One region of the Micromonospora sp. NPDC049801 genome, then DNA from elsewhere that is predicted to be linked to it. Evidence: riboswitches for the same ligand, from Rfam matches in the RefSeq annotation. Region 1 holds a riboswitch; the other holds the start of a gene.

Region 1 (8,723 bases):
CGGACGTCGGCCTTGAGGACGACGCTCACCCGGGGCGCCTGCGCGGCCACCACGTCGACGGCCCGCTTGACCACCGCCATCACCTCGTCCCACTCGCCCTCGACGGTGGTGAACATGGCGTCGGTCCGGTTCGGCAGCCCGGACTCGCGGACCACCCGTACCGCCTCTGCCACGAGGTCGCCCACGGAGTCGCCGCCGCCGAGCGGGGTGATCGAGAACGCGATCAGCATCTGCCGATCGTGCCAGTAAATTCGGATGCGCGTCTGCCCAGCCGGTGGTTAGGGTTCCGGCATGCGTAACTGACGCCCCACTTCCGAGCCGGTCCGCCGCCCCGCGTCGCGGTCCGTGCGCTCCCGGGCGTCGCGCGTCTCCATTCCGCCGTTCGGCGGCCTCGAGCCTGCCTGACCCCCGGTGAGCAGTCCCTTCCCACTGAACCGTCGCGCCGCGGCGGTCACCAGCCGATCCGACCGACCGCCAGCGCGGGAACGGCCGGGACGGTCGGCACCGAAGGAGGCCCGGATGCCCGCCAGGCGTAACCCGAAAAAGTCCCGTACCCCGAAGACGACCCCGCCCGGAAAGATCCCGGCGGCCGACCACGGCCCGGTGGCTACCGGCGAGCCGCTGCCGCTGGCGGCGCTGGTCGACCCGGCGGCTACCGGCGAGCCGCTCCGGCCCGGAGCTGTCCCGGCCGACGCGGCGCTGCCCGTCGATGTGCCGGCGGCTGTCGACGCGCCAGCGGTGGAGGATCTGCGCACGCCGGCCAGCCGACCCTCGGCGCCGACCGCCGGGCCGCCCACGGGCGGGGGCAACCGCTCGGCCGGCGGCCGAAGCCAGCCGGCCGGGCAGACCCGCCGCTACGCCTTCCGGCGTAGCTGACCGAGCCGTTGCGCCCGCGCGGGCCCACGATTCGGTGACAGCAACTTCAGGGATGTAGTGGCCTCGTCAGTGTGGGAGGCCACTACATCCCTGAAGTTGCGCGGATCTTGCCGCCGGCCCGGCACGCAGGCCCGGCACGCCGGCGCGGGGGCCCGGCGCGCGGGGGCGCAGCGCGCGAGGGCTTGGCATGCGACCGGCTTGGCATGCGACCGGCTTGGCATGCGACCGGCTTGGCATGCGACCGGCTTGGCATGCGACCGGCCTGGCGTGCGACCGGCCTGGCGCGCGGCCGGCCGGCGTGGGCCGGTGTCAGCCGAGTAGGGGGCGGAAGGTTCCGGCCAGGATGCTCGTCGTCAGGGCCGCGCCAGCCAGCGCCGCCGCACCGACGACCAGCAGCGTGTCGGCGAGCCGGAAGCGCTGCCGGCGGGCCACGGTACGGGGTGTGCCGGCGTCGAACCCGCGCGCGTCCATCGCGACGGCCAGCCGGGTACCTCGGCGGATCGCCCCGACCAGCAGCGCGAACGCCGTGGACGCGAAGAGTCGTAGCTTGGCTACGGGGTTGCGCCCCGCCTCGACGCCGCGGGCCCGGCGGGCCATGCTGATCATCTGCCACTCCTGTCCGAGCAGCGGCACGAGCCGGAACGCGGCCAGCGCCCCGATGGCGAACCGCGCCGGCGCCTTCGCGTTCTGGATCAACGCGTCCGCCAGGTCGGTCGGGTCGGTGGTGGCGAAGACGATCACCCCGGGCAGGGCCACCGCGAAGATCCGCAGCACCAGGCCGAGCGCGGTGAGCAGCACCCCGGTGCTCACCAGCACCGGCCCGGCGTCCAGCAGGACGCGACCGGACTGGTCGGCGGCGAAGAGCACCAGGGTGACCAGGATGCCGACGGCGCTGAGCAGCAGCGGCAGGGCCCGCCGGGCCAGGACCCGGTAGCGCAGGCCGAACAGCGGCAGCACGGCGAGTTCGACGGCGATGGCGACCGCGGGTGCCACCGGGTCGAGCGTGGCCAGCAGGGTGAACGAGAAGACCAACGCGGCGGCGAGCTTCGCCACCGGATTGCGGCGGGCCAACGGCGCTCCGGGCCGGGCGACCGGCTCGATGCTGATCATCGGCGTGGCTCCTGTTCGGCGCTGCGGCGTCGGTAGCGGCGCGTCGCCGCGTTCACGATCGCTCCGAGGTGACGGTTGCGCGCCGCCGCGCTCACGACCGCTCCAGGGTGACGGTGCGGTCGGCGAGCGCGGCGACGAAGTCCGGGTCGTGGGTGACGCTGACGACGCCGTGCCCGGCGTCGCGCAGGTCGGCGAAGAGGTCGACCAGCTCGCCCCAGGTCCGCCGGTCCTGGCCGAAGGTGGGTTCGTCGCAGATCAGCAGGCGTGGCGCGGTGGCCAGGGCCGTCGCCACGCTGAGGCGTCGCGCCTCCCCACCGGAGAGGGTGTACGGGTTGGCCGCCGCGAGCCGGGTCAGTCGTAACCGCTCGAGTAGCCCGGCCACCGTCGCCTTGACCGCTGCCTCGGGTTGACCCGTCCGGCGTGGGCCGAGCGCCAGCTCGTCGAAGACGGTGCCGGTGACGAACTGGTGCTCCGGGTCCTGAAAGACCGACCCGATGCGCCGCGCCAGCGTGGGGGCGCGCCAGCGGTGCGGGGGAGTGCGATGGTCGGCGTCGGCCAGCTCGGCCGAGGCGGTGACCCGGCCGGTACCCGGTTTGAGCAGCCCGCCGAGCAGCAGCGCCAGGGTGGACTTGCCGGCGCCGTTCGGTCCTCGTACGGCGAGGGCCTCTCCGGCGCGTACCGTCAGATCGGTGGGGCCCAGCCGCGACGGCAGGCCGAGCCGGTCGGCGGTGAGCAGCGCGTCGCCGGCGGCGGTGGTGGCCCGGCGCGGCGCGATGGGGTGGCCGGGCACCCAGACGCCCTCGGCGGCGAGGGCGTCGCCGTGCGTGGCGAAGACCGCGTCGGGTGGCCCGTCCGCGCGGATGCCGCCGCCGGGCTCCAGGACGACCACCCGGTCGACCAGGGGCAACGCCTCAGCCACCCGGTGTTCGACGAGGATCAGGGTGGTGTCGGCGTCCAGCGCGCCCGACACGGCGCCCCGGACCAGGGTGGCGCCGTCCGGATCGAGGTTGGCGGTCGGCTCGTCGAGCAGCAGCAGGCTGGGCCGCAGCGCCAACGCGCCGGCCAGGGCGAGGCGCTGCTGTTCGCCGCCGGAGAGGGCGGCTGTGTTGCGGTCGCGGGGGTACGGGAAGCCGACGCGCCGCAGCGCCTCGTCGACGCGCGGCCAGATCTCGTCCGCGGGTACGCCCCGGTTCTCCAACCCGAACGCGACGTCGTCGCCGCTGCGTGCCATGACCAACTGGGACTGCGGGTCCTGAAAGACGATGCCGACCCGCTCCCGGCCCTTGCGCGGGTCGAGCCCGTCGATCTCGACGGTGCCCTCCTGCTCACCGGAGTCGTCCGGCAGCAGCCCGGCCAGTGCGCTGAGCAGGGTGCTCTTGCCGGCTCCCGAGGGCCCGAGCAGCAGCACCCGCTCGCCGTCCTCCACTCGGAGATCCACCCCGCGCAGCGCCCAGGCCCGCCGCCCGGCGTGCCGCCACCCAAAACCCCGCAGCAGTACCCCCACAACCCCTCCTCCCGGTTCCCCACACGCTGTTGATCAAGAGGTTCGCGTCAGAATTCCGCCTCGCGGTGACGCGAACCTCTTGATCAACGAGGCAGGGTCGGACGAGGCCGGGTCGGACGGGACAGGGTCGGACGGGACAGGGTCGGACGGGACAGCGTCAGACCAGCGCGCGGGTTCGGCCTGATGGGAGGCGGTCCAGGGCGCCGGTGTTGGCCAGGGCGCGGGTGAGCGCCCAGCCGCCTACGCCCGCGATGATCGTGGCGCTGACGATGGTGAGCAGCGCGTACGGGATGCGGTAGTCGCCCAGCGCGTACTCGGCGTTCCAGACGAAGAAGTCGAACAGGGCCGCGCTGAGGCCGGTCAGCGCGCCGGCCAGCACCGCGGTCGGCAGCCGGTACGAGCGGTAGCGGAACGCGGCGAACGCCAGCTCGGCCCCGATGCCCTGCACGATGCCCTGCGGGATGACCGTGCCGGCCCACTGGCTGCCCAGCAGCGCGGACACGACGGCGGCCACCGTCTCGCAGTAGAGCGCCGCGCCGGGCTTGCGGATGACCAGCCCGCCGACCACGGCCGGCATCAGCCAGACGCCGTAGATCAGCGTCTGCGCCGGCGGGAAGAAGGCGAACGCGCCCTCGGTGGCGCTCCAGACCAGGCCCCAGGCCCAGAAGATGACGCCGAAGGCGACCGCGATCACCGAGGCGACCACGATGTCGATCGTGCGCCAACGGTTGGTGGTGTTGTCCATGCTGTGCTCCCAGTTCAGTGAAACGAACCAGGAGAAGACGCACGCCGCGCGTCCGGTGGCACCGGACCCACGGCGCGGCTGGAGGTCGACCGAACTCCCTGCGCTGGCATTACCCAGATCAGGTTCGAGGGTCTGCGGGCGTGCCCGCACTCTCAGCGCTGTGCGCTCCCCTGTCGGATGTGAAGTTGTCTCGCTGACGCTAGCACCGACCAGGGGTAACAGCCCAGCAGGGCGTCCCCGCGGCCGGCGCATCCGGGTCGGCGCGACGACGGCTGGGTAGGCTGACGATCATGCAGGTCGACGCGCGGGGTCTGACATTCGAGGTACGCACCGGCGGCCCGTCCGACGGCGTCCCCGTCCTGCTGCTGCACGGGTTTCCGCAGCACAGCGGCGAGTGGGACGAGGTCGTGCCGCCGTTGCACGCCGCCGGACTGCGCACGTACGCCCTCGACCAGCGGGGCTACTCGCCGGGCGCGCGCCCCGCCGAGGTGGCGGGGTACCGGATTCCCGAACTGGTCGCCGACGCGGTCGCGGTGCTCGACGCGCTCGGCCTGGACGCCGTGCACCTCGTCGGCCACGACTGGGGCGCGGTCGTGGCCTGGGCGGTGGCCGCCGCGCACCCGCAGCGGGTCCGTACGTTGACGGCGGTGTCGGTGCCGCACCCGGCGGCCATGGCACACGCGCTCGCCACGGACGGCCAGCAGAAGGCCCGGTCGTCGTACATCGCGCTGTTCCGCAAGCCGGGCAAGGCCGAGAAGGTGCTGCTCGCGTGGCACGCGACGGCGCTGCGCAAGCTGCTGGGCGGGGTGGGCGACGCCACCCGGGTGAACCGCTACGCCGACCCGATGCGCGAGCCGGGCGCGCTCACCGCCGCCCTGAACTGGTACCGGGCGATGTCCCGCGCGGACCTGGCCGCCGTGGCCCCGGTCGCCGTACCGACCACCTACGTGTGGAGCGACCGGGACGTCGCGATCGGCCGGACCGCCGCCGAGGCGTGCGCCGCCAACGTCACCGGCGACTATCGCTTCGTACCCCTGGCCGGGGTGACCCACTGGATCCCGGACGCCGCGCCCGACGCGCTGGCCGAGGCGGTCCTGGCGCGGGTCGCCGGGACGGCGTGAGCCGTGCCAGGCGGAGGAGAGCTGTGACCGCGCCCGTCGGCGGGCCGGGCACCCGTCGGTCGATCGCCGCGCAGCTCCGCCTGCTGGGCGTACGCCCCGGATCGACGGTGCTGGTGCACGCCGGGATGCGCCCGCTGGGCTACGTCTGCGGCGGACCGCAGGCGCTGGCGCTGGCGCTGCGTGACGCGCTCGGCCCGGACGGCACGATCGTGGTACCCACCCACACCCCCGACAACAGCGACCCCGCGCAGTGGCGCAACCCGCCGGTGCCGGTGGACTGGTGGCCGCTGATCCGCGCCGAGATGCCCGGCTTCGACCCGGCGGTCACGCCGAGCCGGCACATGGGCGTGTTCGCCGAGACGGTCCGCTGCTGGCCCTCGGCGATGCGTAGCACGCATCCCCACGTGTCGTTCACCGCGCTCGGGCCGACGGCCGAGCAGGTGGTGGCGGGGCACGAACTGGCCGACATGCTCGGCGAGGGCTCGCCGCTGGCCCGGCTCTACGACCTGGACGCCGACGTGCTGCTGCTCGGAGTCGACCACAGCGTCAACACCTCGCTGCACCTGGCCGAGTACCGCCGTCCCGCCCTGGTCCGCGAGCGACTGGGCGCGGCGGTGCGGACTGCCGACGGCGGCCGGGAATGGGTGTGGTGGCAGGACGTCCGGCTCGACGGAAGCGACTTCGGCGCGCTGGGCCGGGACCTCGACGCCACGACGGTGGTCCGCGTCGGCCCGGTGGGCGCCGGGACGGCGAGGCTGGTACGCCAGCGGGCGACGGTCGACTTCGCGGTGCGGTGGTTCGCCCGCAACAGACGGACGGAGGACATATGACGGTGAGCGCCGGGGACTACCTGAGGGTGGTGACCGAGACGATGTCCCGGGTGGCCGCCAGCCAGGCCGAGGCCGTGGGCCGGGCCGCCGACCTGATCGCCGAGGCGGTACGCGCCGACGGGGTGGTGCACGCCTTCGGCACCGGGCACTCGGAGGCCCTCGCCATGGAGATCGCCGGCCGGGCCGGCGGGCTGGTACCCACCAACCGGATCGCCCTGCGGGACCTGGTGCTGCTCGGCGGCGAGCCGGCCGACGTGCTCGGGCCGCTGCTGGAACGGGACCCGGCGGTGGCGCACCGGCTCTGGGCGTTGGCTCCCGTACGGCCCGCCGACATCTTCGTGCTCGCCTCGAACTCCGGGGTCAACGGCGCGATGGTCGAGTTCGCCACGCTGCTCAAGGAGCGGGGTCACCAGCTGGTGGCGATCACCTCCGCACAGCATTCCGGCCGGATGACCTCCCGCCACCCGTCCGGGCGCAAGCTGGCCGACCTCGCCGACGTGGTGCTCGACAACGGCGCCCCGTACGGCGACGCGACGCTGCCGCTGCCCGACGGGGGCGCGGTCGGCGCGGTCTCCTCGATCACGGCCGCGCTGCTGGCCCAGCAGGTCACCGTGGAGGTGGTGGCCCGGCTGCTCGCGGCGGGTGAGCGGCCTCCGGTCTACCTGTCGGCGAACATCCCGGACGGGGACGCGCACAACAATGCGCTGGAGGCCCGGTACGTGGGTCGGATCCGTCGCGGGTCCTGACATTGCCGCACGATGAACGGCAGGTGTCGTGAGCCTGTTTCACGCTCGGTCGTGTGGGGCATTGGCGTTGCTGCCGGCGGCCGGGACCGCCGGCAGTACCGTCTCACCGGAGGTAGCGCGTGTCCAAGGAGACCGAGAAGCAACGCTGGCAGCGCAACTTCGCCGACCTGCTCCAGGAGTTGCGGGTCGCCCAGACCGGCGTGCAGATCCTCTTCGCCTTCCTGCTCACCCTGCCGTTCAGCAACGGGTTCACCCGGACCAGCGAGTTCCAGCGCGACGTCTACATCGTCGCCCTGCTCGCCGCGGCCGCCGCCACCGCGATGATCATTTCGCCGGTGGCGTTCCACCGGGCGCTGTTCCGCCAGGGGCGCAAGCCGGAACTGGTGCGGTTCGCGCACCTCATGGCGACCGGCGGCCTCGCCTTCATGCTGATCGCCATGGTCAGCGCGGTGCTGCTGATCACCGACTTCGTGCTGGACCGGCCGATCGCCTTCGTGTTGAGCGCGCTGGCCGGGCTCTGGTTCCTCGTCTTCTGGGTGATCCTGCCGTTCGCCCGCCGCAACTGGGGTGACGACGACATCGACGACGAGGACGACGACCCGGACACGCTCAGCGTGGGCTGATCTTCGTCGATGTTCCCGCCACGCTACCCCTGGGTAACAACCGGGGGTAGCGTGGCGTTAGTCGCACACGTCGAGCAGCCGCACCGAGCTTCGAGGGGGCAGCCGTGACCACGACACAGGACGGCCGACCGGCACCGGACGGCCCCGAATCCGGTCCTGCCCCCGAACCCGGTGCCTCGGCCGGCACCGCCGCGCCGCTGCCCGCCGAGGCGGGCCAGGTCTCGGAGAAGGAGGCCCGCCGAGTCGCCGAGGCCGCCCGCGAGTCCACCTGGGACCGTCCCAGCTTCGGCAAGGAACTGTTCCTCGGCCGGTTCCGGCTCGACCTCATCGACCCGTGGCCGCGCTCCGACCCGGACGACGTGGCCCGCGCTGAGGAGTTCCTCGGCCAGCTGCGCTCCTTCGTCACCTCCGAGGTGGACGGCGCGGCCATCGAGCGGGACGCCTCCATCCCCGACTCCGTCTTCCACGGTCTCGCCGACCTCGGCGCGTTCGGCATGAAGATCGACCGGAAGTACGGCGGCCTCGGGCTGAGCAACCTGCACTACTGCCGGGCCCTGATGCTGGCCGGCTCGGCCAGCCCGGCGATCGGCGCGCTGCTCTCGGCCCACCAGTCGATCGGCGTGCCGCAACCGCTGAAGATGTTCGGCACCGCCGAGCAGAAGCAGCGTTTCCTGCCCCGACTCGCCGCAGGGGAGGTCTCCGCGTTCCTGCTCACCGAGCCGGACGTCGGCTCCGACCCGGCGCGCCTCGCCACCACCGCCGAACCGACCGACGACGGCACCGGTTACCGGCTCAACGGCGTGAAACTCTGGGCCACCAACGGCACCGTGGCCACCCTGCTGGTGGTGATGGCCCGGGTGCCCGCCACCGAAGGTCGACGCGGCGGCATCACCGCGTTCGTGGTGGACGGCGACAGCGCCGGCATCACCGTGGAACGGCGCAACGAGTTCGTCGGCCTGCGCGGCCTGGAAAACAGCCTGACCCGTTTCCACGACGTCTTCGTGCCCGCCGAGAACGTCATCGGCGGCGAGGGCAAGGGCCTCAAGATCGCCCTGACCACGCTGAACACCGGCCGGCTCTCCCTACCGGCCATGTGCGTGGGCGCCGGCAAGTGGGCGCTGCACGTGGCCCGGGGATGGGCCGCCGACCGCGTCCAGTGGGGACGACC
Region 2 (8,723 bases), on a different contig from region 1:
CACCGTCATGTAGTCCACGCCCTGCTCGGCCTGCTCGATGACGGTCTCGGCGAACACCTCCCAGCTCAACTTCACCGGGTCGCCGCCGACCTTCTCCAACGCCTGATAGATCGGCACCGTCCCGATCGGCACCGGGGAGTTGCGCACGATCGCCTCACGGGTCTCGTGGATCCGCTTGCCCGTGGACAGGTCCATCACGGTGTCCGCGCCCCACCGGGTCGCCCAGGTCAGCTTCTCCACCTCCTCGGCCACCGACGAGCTGACCGCCGACGTGCCGATGTTGGCGTTCACCTTGACCAGGAACGCCTTACCGATGATCGCCGGCTCGCACTCCGGGTGGTTCACGTTCAGCGGCAGCACCGCCCGACCGGCGGCGATCTCGGTCCGGACCAGCTCCGGGTCGACGTTCTCCCGGATCGCCACGAACTCCATCTCCGGCGTCACCACACCCGCCCGCGCGTACGCGAACTGCGTGGGCCGACGACCCTCCGCGCCGGCCAGCGGCGTGCCCGCGCCCCGCACCGGGGCCACGTCACCGCGCTCGGCGATCCACGGACCACGCAGCGCCGGCAACCCCACCGCCGGGTCCGACCCCGGGCCGGACGTGTCGTAAAGCCGTACCGGCGGATGGTCACCGGTCAGCGTCACCTCCGCGAACGGCACCCGCACATCCGGCCGCGACCCCTCGACGTACACCTTGCCTCGTGCCTGCATGACAACCTCCCTGGTGATCAGGCGGACCAGCCGAAGTGATCCAGCGGCCCGCGCCCCGTGCCCAGCTCCCAGCCCCGCCCGCCGGTCAGCGCGCGGAACACGTACTCCTTGGCGACCTGCACCGCCGCCGGCACCGGATCCCCCAGCGCCAGCCGCACGGCGACGGCCGCCGAGAACGAACAGCCGGTGCCATGGGTGTGCCGGGTGTCCACCCGGGGACCGCGCAGCAGAGTGGTGACGCCAGCGCCGCACAGCACGTCGACCGCCTCGTCCCCAGCGACGTCGCCGCCGGTGACCACCACGTACTCCGGGCCGCCGGCCGCAAGCGCCTCGGCGGCCACGACCATCCCCGCCACGTCGTCCACGCCACGTCCGGTGATGGCCGCGGCCTCCGCGCAGTTCGGCGTCGCCACCCGGGCGTACGGAAGCAGCCGCTCCACCGCGCCCACCACGCCCAGCCGGTGACCGCTCGTCGCGACCAGCACCGGATCGACGACGAGCTGGGGCAACCGACCGTCCCGGGCCGCCTGAGCCACCACGTCGGCGACGGCCGGGGTGCCGAGCATCCCCGTCTTGACCGCGCCCACGGTGAAGTCGGCGAGCACGCTGTCCAACTGCTCCGCGACCGTGCGCGGTGGCAACGGCAGGACGGCGTCGACACCCCGGGTGTTCTGCGCGGTCACCGCCGTGAGGACACTCGTGCCGTACGCGCCGAGCGCCGCGAAGACCTTGAGGTCCGCCTGGATGCCCGCGCCACCGCCGGAGTCGGAGCCGGCGATGGTTAGCGTGGTTTTCGGGGTCACTGGCTTTCCTTCGTGGTCGCGGTTTGGGGCGGCGGCCGACCGTGCCCACTCCGGGCGGTCAGGCTTGATCCCTGCGTGGGCACGGTCGGCCGCAGCCCTGACCGGGGGACCTCCGTGCGCCCGTGCCGGCCTTTTAGGACCTTCTGGGTGACCGCCTCTTCGAAGGCGCTGGTCAGGTTTGCCGCTGCCTCTTCGGGGTTTCTTGCGCGCATGAGTGCGCCGAGTACTGCCACTCCGGCGGCTCCTGCCTGCACGCAGGCGGTTACCTGTTCCGGGGTTTCGATGCCACCCAGCGCCAACAGGGGCACCGGGCTGATCTCGATCAGCTTTCGCAGGCCCGTTGCTTGTAGGGGTGGGCCGTAGCCGGGTTTGGTGGTGGTGGGCCAGATCGGGGAGAGGGTGGCGTAGTGCTCGGTGGTGAGGCGGTTCAGTTCGGTCTCGTTGTGGCAGGAGCGGCCGACCAGACCGTGGCGTGGCGGCGGGTACGGGCCGGCGGCCGGCAGGTGGACGACGTCGCCGCCCAGCGGGTCGGGGCCGGCCACGATGAGGGTCCCGCCGGCGTCGGCGAGGATCGCGCGTAGCTCGACGGCGAGGGCGGCGCGCTCGGCGCGGGGCAGGTCCTTCTCCCGCAGCACGACCCAGCGCACTCCCCCGGCGACCGCCCCCGCCACGACCCGTTCGAGACCGCTCCTGGCGACCAGCCGATCGGTCAACAGGACCACCCCGGCCGGCGGCGACCCCGTCACAGGTTCGGTCTTCCCTCGTCGGGGGTGGACGCGAGGGCGTGGAAGCGCCGGGCGATCCGGCCCGCGCCCGCCGCCAGGCGGCCGGCCTCGACGGCGTACCGCATCGCCGTCGCCATCGCCACCGGGTCGGCGGCCCGGGTGACCGCGCTGGCCAGCAGGACGGCGTCGCAGCCCAGCTCCATGGCGAGCGCCGCGTCGGAGGCGGTGCCGATGCCGGCGTCGAGGATCACCGGCACGTCCACGCTCTGCCGGATCAGCCGGATGTGGTGCGGGTTGCCGATGCCGAGTCCCGAGCCGATCGGCGCCCCGGCGGGCATCACCGCGGCGCAGCCCACGTCGGCGAGGCGGCGGGCGAGCACCGGGTCGTCGCTGGTGTACGGCAGCACCGTGAAACCGTCGGCGACGAGTTCCTCGGCGGCGCGGAGCAGCTCCACCCCGTCGGGCAGCAGCGTCCGCTCGTCGCCGATCACCTCCAGCTTCACCCAGTCGGTATCGAACGCGTCGCGCGCCAGCCGGGCCACCTTCACCGCCTCGGCCGCGGTGTGGCAGCCGGCCGTGTTCGGCAGCAGCCGTACGCCGCACCGGTCCAGCAGGTCCAGCAGCCCGCCTCCGGTGCCCGGGGCGGTGTCCACCCGGCGCAGTGCCAGCGTGACGAGTTCCGTGCCGGACGCCCGGATCGCCTGCTCCAGCACGTGCAGGTTCGCGGCCCCGCCGGTGCCGAGGATCAACCGCGAGCCGAACCTCTCCCCACCCAGTTCGAACGGCACGCCGCTCACCCGCCCTGCGCGGCGGTGAGCACCTCGACCTGGTCGCCGTCGCGCAGCTCCGTGGCCGGCCAGCCGGCCCGGGGCACCACCTCGCCGTTGACCGCGACCGCGACGCCACGCTGGTGCGGCGCGACGTCTTGGACCAGGTCGGCCACCGACACACCGCCGGGGACGCTGCGCCCGGCTCCGTTCACCGTCAGCTCCATCACTCCTCCTCGAAACTGCTTCTCGGGCCGGCGAACCGGTCGGCGCCGAAGCCGGTGAGCAGCGGGTCGGGCGTTCCGGTGAGCACCAGTTCGGTGATCGCCTCGGCGGTGACCGGGGTCAGGACGATGCCGTGCCGGTGGTGCCCGGTGGCGGCCAGCACGTCCGGCCGGCCGGGCAGCGGCCCGAGGATCGGCGCGTTGTCCGGGGTACCGGGCCGCAGCCCGGCGACGGCCTCCACCAGGTCGTACTCGGTCAGTTCGGGCAGCAGGTCGACCCCGGCGCGCAGCAGCCGCTGCACCGCGCCGGCGGTGACGGTGGTGTCCGACCGCTCCTCGACCGTCGCGCCGAGCACCACCTCGCCGTCGGTGCGGGGCACCAGGTAGACGTGCTCGCCGTCGGCGTACCCCCGGATCACGTGCCGGAAGCCCGGCGCGACGCCGCCGGGCGCGCGCAGCCGGAGGATCTGGCCCTTCACCGGCCGAACCGGCAGGCCGGTGAGGGCGGCGGCGCCGCAACCGGCCGCGACCACCGTGACTCCGGCCTCCACCTCGGACAATCGCCGGACCGGCCGCGGCACGAACGCCGCGCCGGCCCGCCGCGCGGCCGTGCGCAGCGCCGGCACCAGCCGCCGGGGATCGACCTGGTGGTCGGTGGGCGCGAACGCGCCGCCGCGAACCCGGGGCGCGAGCGCCGGCTCGCGGTCGCGCAGCTCAGTGGGGCGCAGCGCCGTCACCGGCAGATCCAGACCCTGTTGGTACGCCCACAGCCGGCGGGCCTCGGCCAGGTCGTCGCCGGTCAGCCCGACCATCAGGGTGCCCTCGGTCCGGTAGCCGATCGTGGCGTCGCTGGCGTCGGTCAGTTCGGCGGCGAACGCGGGCCAACGCGCGGCGGAGGCCACCAGCAGCTCGGTCAGTCGCCGTTCCCCGAAGTACGCCTCGGCGACCGGGGAGAGCATCCCGGCGGCGACGGCCGACGCCCCCGACCCGGGCGTCGGGTCGTGCACCTCGACGCGCAGGCCACGGGTGGCACAGCGCCACGCGATCGCCAGCCCGATCGGGCCCGCGCCCACCACCGCCACGTCGGCGCGGGTCACGCCAGCGCCCGCAGCAGGTCGGTGGTAGCCCGTCCCGGATCGGCGGCCGAGGAGACCGCCCCGACCACGGCCACCCCGTACGCCCCGGCGGCGCGCAGCGCCGGCACCCGGTCGGCGGTCACTCCCCCGATCGCGATGACCGGCACGTCGACGGCGTCGACGACGTCGCGTACCCCGACTGCCCCGATGGGGTCGGGCAGGCCGGACTTGGTGCTGGTGGCGTGGCACGGGCCGACGCCGAGGTAGGTGGCCCCGGCGACGACCGCCTCGACCGCGCCGCGCGGCTCGCGGGCGGTGACGCCCAGCACGCCGGTGGGGCCGAGCACGTGCCGGGCCGCGGCGACCGGCAGGTCGTCGGCGCCGACGTGTCCACCGGCGGCGTCGACCGCCAGCGCCACGTGCAGTCGGTCGTTGATCAGGCACGTCGCCCCGTACGGCGCGCACAGCGCGAGCACCCGGGCGGCCAGGTCGTACGCCTCGCGGTCGGTGGCGGAGTCCTGGACCCGGACCTGCACGACGAGGTCGGCGTGGGCCGCCGCGAGGGCGGCCCGGACCACGGTGAGGGGATCGCGCCCGGGTCGGGTGTCGGTGATCAGATGCAGTCGTCCAAGGGACGGCACGGCAACGCTCCTCCCTGCGCCGGCATTACCCGGATCAGGTTCGACGGTCGGGGGCTGTCAGCCCCCCTCTCAGCCCGGTACACCGGGCTCCCGTGGGTTACTTGCGTGTCACCGTACGACAGTTCGGCCTCCGCTGCCAAGGGTGGGTCATCGACCCGAGGCGGCGTATCGATCGGGGTGCTTTCTCCTGTCCTGTTCGGAATGTCGCCCGCCGTTGCAGAACCGTTACCCGCCGGCATCTTGCCGGACATCGATGCAGCAGAACTAATTTGTTCAGCGATTCGACAAAATGCCGGCGTGGACGCCCTGGCACGGCGTCCCCACCGGCTCCATCTGGGACGGTCTTCGGCGAGCCGGCCCCGCGATCCCTGTCCACCGCGACATTGGAGGCGGCGTGTCCCGTTCTCGTCGTGCCCGTTTACCACTCACCGCTACCCTGTTGTCCCTCGCCCTGACGTCGACGGCCCTCATCGGGTCCCCGGCGCAGGCGGCTCCGACCGGAGCACAGATCCCCGCGCGAGACGTGCCTGTCGCGGCTCCGCTCTCCCAGGCGGCGCCGAACGCGCCGAAGGCCGCTGCGGCCGACCCCTACTCCGTCCTGATCTTCTCGAAGACCGCCGGCTTCCGGCACGACGCCATCCCCACCGGCATCGCCGCCATCCAGCAGCTCGGCGCCACCAACGGCTTCACGGTGGACACCACCGAGGACGGTGCCGCGTTCAGCGACGCCAACCTCGCCAAGTACAAGGCCGTGATCTGGCTCTCCACCACCGGTGACGTTCTCAACGCCGACCAGCAGGCGGCCTTCGAGCGGTACGTGAAGGCCGGCGGCGGTTACGTCGGCGTCCACGCCGCCTCGGACACCGAGTACAGCTGGGCCTGGTACGGCGACCTGGTCGGCGCGTACTTCGCCAACCACCCGCAGAACCAGCAGGCCACCGTCAAGGTGGAGGACCCGGCCCACCCGTCCACCGCCGGACTGCCGGAACGCTGGTCCCGGTTCGACGAGTGGTACAACTTCCAGACCAACCCCCGGTCGGACGTGCACGTCCTGGCCAGCCTGGACGAGAAGAGCTACACCCCGGGCGCCGGCGCGATGGGCGCCGACCACCCGACGGCGTGGTGCCAGGACTTCGACGGTGGCCGCTCCTGGTACACCGGCGGCGGGCACACCCGTGAGTCGTACGCCGAGCCCGAGTTCCTCAAGCACCTGCTCGGCGGCATCCAGACGGCGGCCGGCGTGGTCGACGCCGACTGCGGCGCGTCGAAGACCTCCAACTTCGAGAAGGTCACGCTGGACAGCAACACCAGCAACCCGATGGAGCTGGACATCGCCCCCGACGGGCGGGTCTTCTACATCGAGCGCGACGGTCGGGTGCAGATCATCAAGCCGGACACCGGCAACACCGTCACCGCCGTCGACCTGGACGTCTTCACCGGCAACGAGGACGGCCTGATCGGCATCCGGCTCGACCCGGACTTCGCCACCAACAAGTGGGTGTATCTCTACTACGCCCCGAACGACAACGTCACGCGCAACCTGCTGTCCCGGTTCACCGTGACCGGCGACACCATCGACCTGGCGAGCGAGAAACAGGTGCTGCGGGTCGACACCCAGCGCAACACCTGCTGCCACGCGGGCGGCAGCATGACCTTCGACAGCGCCGGCAACCTGTACCTGGCCACCGGTGACAACACCAACCCGTTCGAGTCGAACGCGTACGCGCCGCTCGACGAGCGTCCGGGTCGCCAGGACTACGACTCGCAGCGCACGTCGGCCAACACGAACGACCTGCGCGGCAAGGTGCTCCGGATCCACCCGGAGGACAACGGGACGTACACCGTTCCGTCCGGCAACCTCTTCCCGGCCGGCACCGAGAAGACCCGTCCCGAGATCTACGCGATGGGCTTCCGCAACCCGTTCCGGATCGGCACCGACCCGAAGACCGACACGCTGTACGTCGGTGACTACGGGCCGGACGCCAACTCGAACAACCCGGACCGGGGCCCGCGGGGTCTGGTCGAGTGGAACGTCGTGACCCCCGGCAACTACGGCTGGCCGTACTGCACGGGCACGAACGAGGCCTACAACGACTACACGTTCCCGTCCGGCCCGAGCGGTCCGAAGTTCGACTGCGCCGCGCCGGTCAACAACTCGCCCAACAACACGGGCCTGACCAACCTCCCGCCGGTCGTCCCGGCCACCGTCGACTACGGCTACGCCGGTGACGCGCGGTACCCGGAGATCGGTGGCGGTGGCGCCCCGATGGGCGGCCCGGCCTACCGGTACGACGCCAACCTCAACTCGACCCGCAAGTGGCCGGCCTACTTCGACGGCAAGGCGCTGCTGGGCGAGTGGAACCAGAACAAGATGTACACGATGCAGATGACCGCCGACGGCAAGTCGTTGGTGGACATCAACCAGTTGCTGCCCGGCATGTCGATGATCCGGCCGATGGACTTCGAGTTCGGTCCGGACGGCGCGCTGTACCTGATCGAGTGGGGCAGCGGCTTCGGCGGCAACAACGACAACTCCGGGGTCTACCGGATCGACTACACCGCCGGTGACCGTGCGCCGATCGCGGCGGCGGCCGCCAACCCGACCTCGGGTCCGGCCCCGTTGACGGTGGAGTTCTCCAGCGCCGGCTCCCGGGACCCGGACGGTGGAACGCTCACCTACGCCTGGGCGTTCGGTGACGGGCAGACCTCCACCGAGGCCAACCCGACGCACACCTACGCCACGGCGGGCAACTACACGGCGCAGCTCACCGTGACCAACCCGAAGGGCCGCACGGCGGTGGCCAACGTACCGGTCACCGTGGGCAACACCGCGCCGACGGTAACCATCGAGTTCCCGCCGGACGGTGGCTTCTTCAACTGGGGTGACCAGGTCCGCTACACGGTCAAGGTGACCGACCCCGAGGACGGGCAGATCGACTGCACCAAGGTGAACCTCCAGGTGCTGCTCGGTCACGACGAGCACGCCCACCCGCTGGAGCAGCACACCGGCTGCACCGGCACGGTCCAGACGTCGCTCGCCTCCGGGCACGGCGCCGAGGCGAACGTGTTCGCGGTCTTCGAGGCCACCTACACCGACAAGGGTGGCGCGGGCGGTTCCGGCGCGCTCACCGGCCGGCAGATCGAGATCCTGCAGCCCAAGCAGAAGCAGGCCGAGTACTTCACCGCCACCGGGCGTACCCCGGTGAGCACGGGCGGCGGCGACGCCGGCGTGCAGCGCGAGGCCGCGACCGACACCGCCGGTGGCGGTCAGAGCATCGCGTTCATCGAGGACGGCGACTGGTGGTCGGTCGTTCCGGCGAACCTCACCAACATCACCGAGATCCGGTTCCGGGCCGCCTCGGCCGCCGCTGGCGGTCGGATCGAGGTCCACGCCGGTGCGGTCGACGGACCGGTCGTGGCCACGGCCACCGTTCCGGCGACCGGCGGGTGGCAGACGTACACGGACGTGAGCGCGCCGGTGACCGGTGCCGCGAGCGGCGGGCTGTACTTCGTGGCCCGTGACCCGAACGGCGGAACGGGTTCGCTGTTCAACGTCAACTGGATGGACTTCGTCGGTCGCGGCGTCACCGAGAACGGGCCGCCGGTGGTCACCGCCACCGCGACCCCGACCACGGGCACCGCGCCGGTCACCGTCGCCTTCGACGGCACGGCCACCGACGCCGAGGGTGACACCCCGCTGACGTACGCCTGGGACTTCGGTGACGGCGGTACGGCGTCCACCCTGGACGCCAGCCACACGTACACCAGCGTCG

What was found. A riboswitch is a leader RNA that binds a small molecule or an ion and turns the genes downstream of it on or off. The one in region 1 is predicted to bind thiamine pyrophosphate.
Region 2: it holds a riboswitch for thiamine pyrophosphate, as region 1 does, so the genes downstream of both, thiE (thiamine phosphate synthase) here and AB0I89_RS29075 (ECF transporter S component) in region 1, are expected to answer to the same signal.

Annotation. Positions count from the first base shown of each region.
Region 1 is NZ_JBFAMS010000020.1:35,572-44,294, forward strand. Features, by position in the region: gene AB0I89_RS29055 (MTH1187 family thiamine-binding protein) at 1-230, opposite strand, end outside; gene AB0I89_RS29060 (hypothetical protein) at 520-876, shown strand; gene AB0I89_RS29065 (energy-coupling factor transporter transmembrane component T) at 1,186-1,986, opposite strand; gene AB0I89_RS29070 (ABC transporter ATP-binding protein) at 2,078-3,481, opposite strand; gene AB0I89_RS29075 (ECF transporter S component) at 3,648-4,235, opposite strand; TPP riboswitch at 4,313-4,417, opposite strand; gene AB0I89_RS29080 (alpha/beta fold hydrolase) at 4,526-5,356, shown strand; gene AB0I89_RS29085 (AAC(3) family N-acetyltransferase) at 5,380-6,186, shown strand; gene AB0I89_RS29090 (SIS domain-containing protein) at 6,183-6,932, shown strand; gene AB0I89_RS29095 (DUF6328 family protein) at 7,052-7,555, shown strand; gene AB0I89_RS29100 (acyl-CoA dehydrogenase family protein) at 7,753-8,723, shown strand, end outside.
Region 2 is NZ_JBFAMS010000007.1:308,528-317,250, forward strand. Features, by position in the region: gene thiC (phosphomethylpyrimidine synthase ThiC) at 1-714, opposite strand, end outside; gene thiD (bifunctional hydroxymethylpyrimidine kinase/phosphomethylpyrimidine kinase) at 732-1,517, opposite strand; gene AB0I89_RS15970 (thiamine phosphate synthase) at 1,514-2,263, opposite strand; gene AB0I89_RS15975 (thiazole synthase) at 2,260-3,039, opposite strand; gene thiS (sulfur carrier protein ThiS) at 3,036-3,236, opposite strand; gene thiO (glycine oxidase ThiO) at 3,236-4,330, opposite strand; gene thiE (thiamine phosphate synthase) at 4,327-4,950, opposite strand; TPP riboswitch at 4,945-5,054, opposite strand; gene AB0I89_RS15995 (ThuA domain-containing protein) at 5,474-8,723, shown strand, end outside.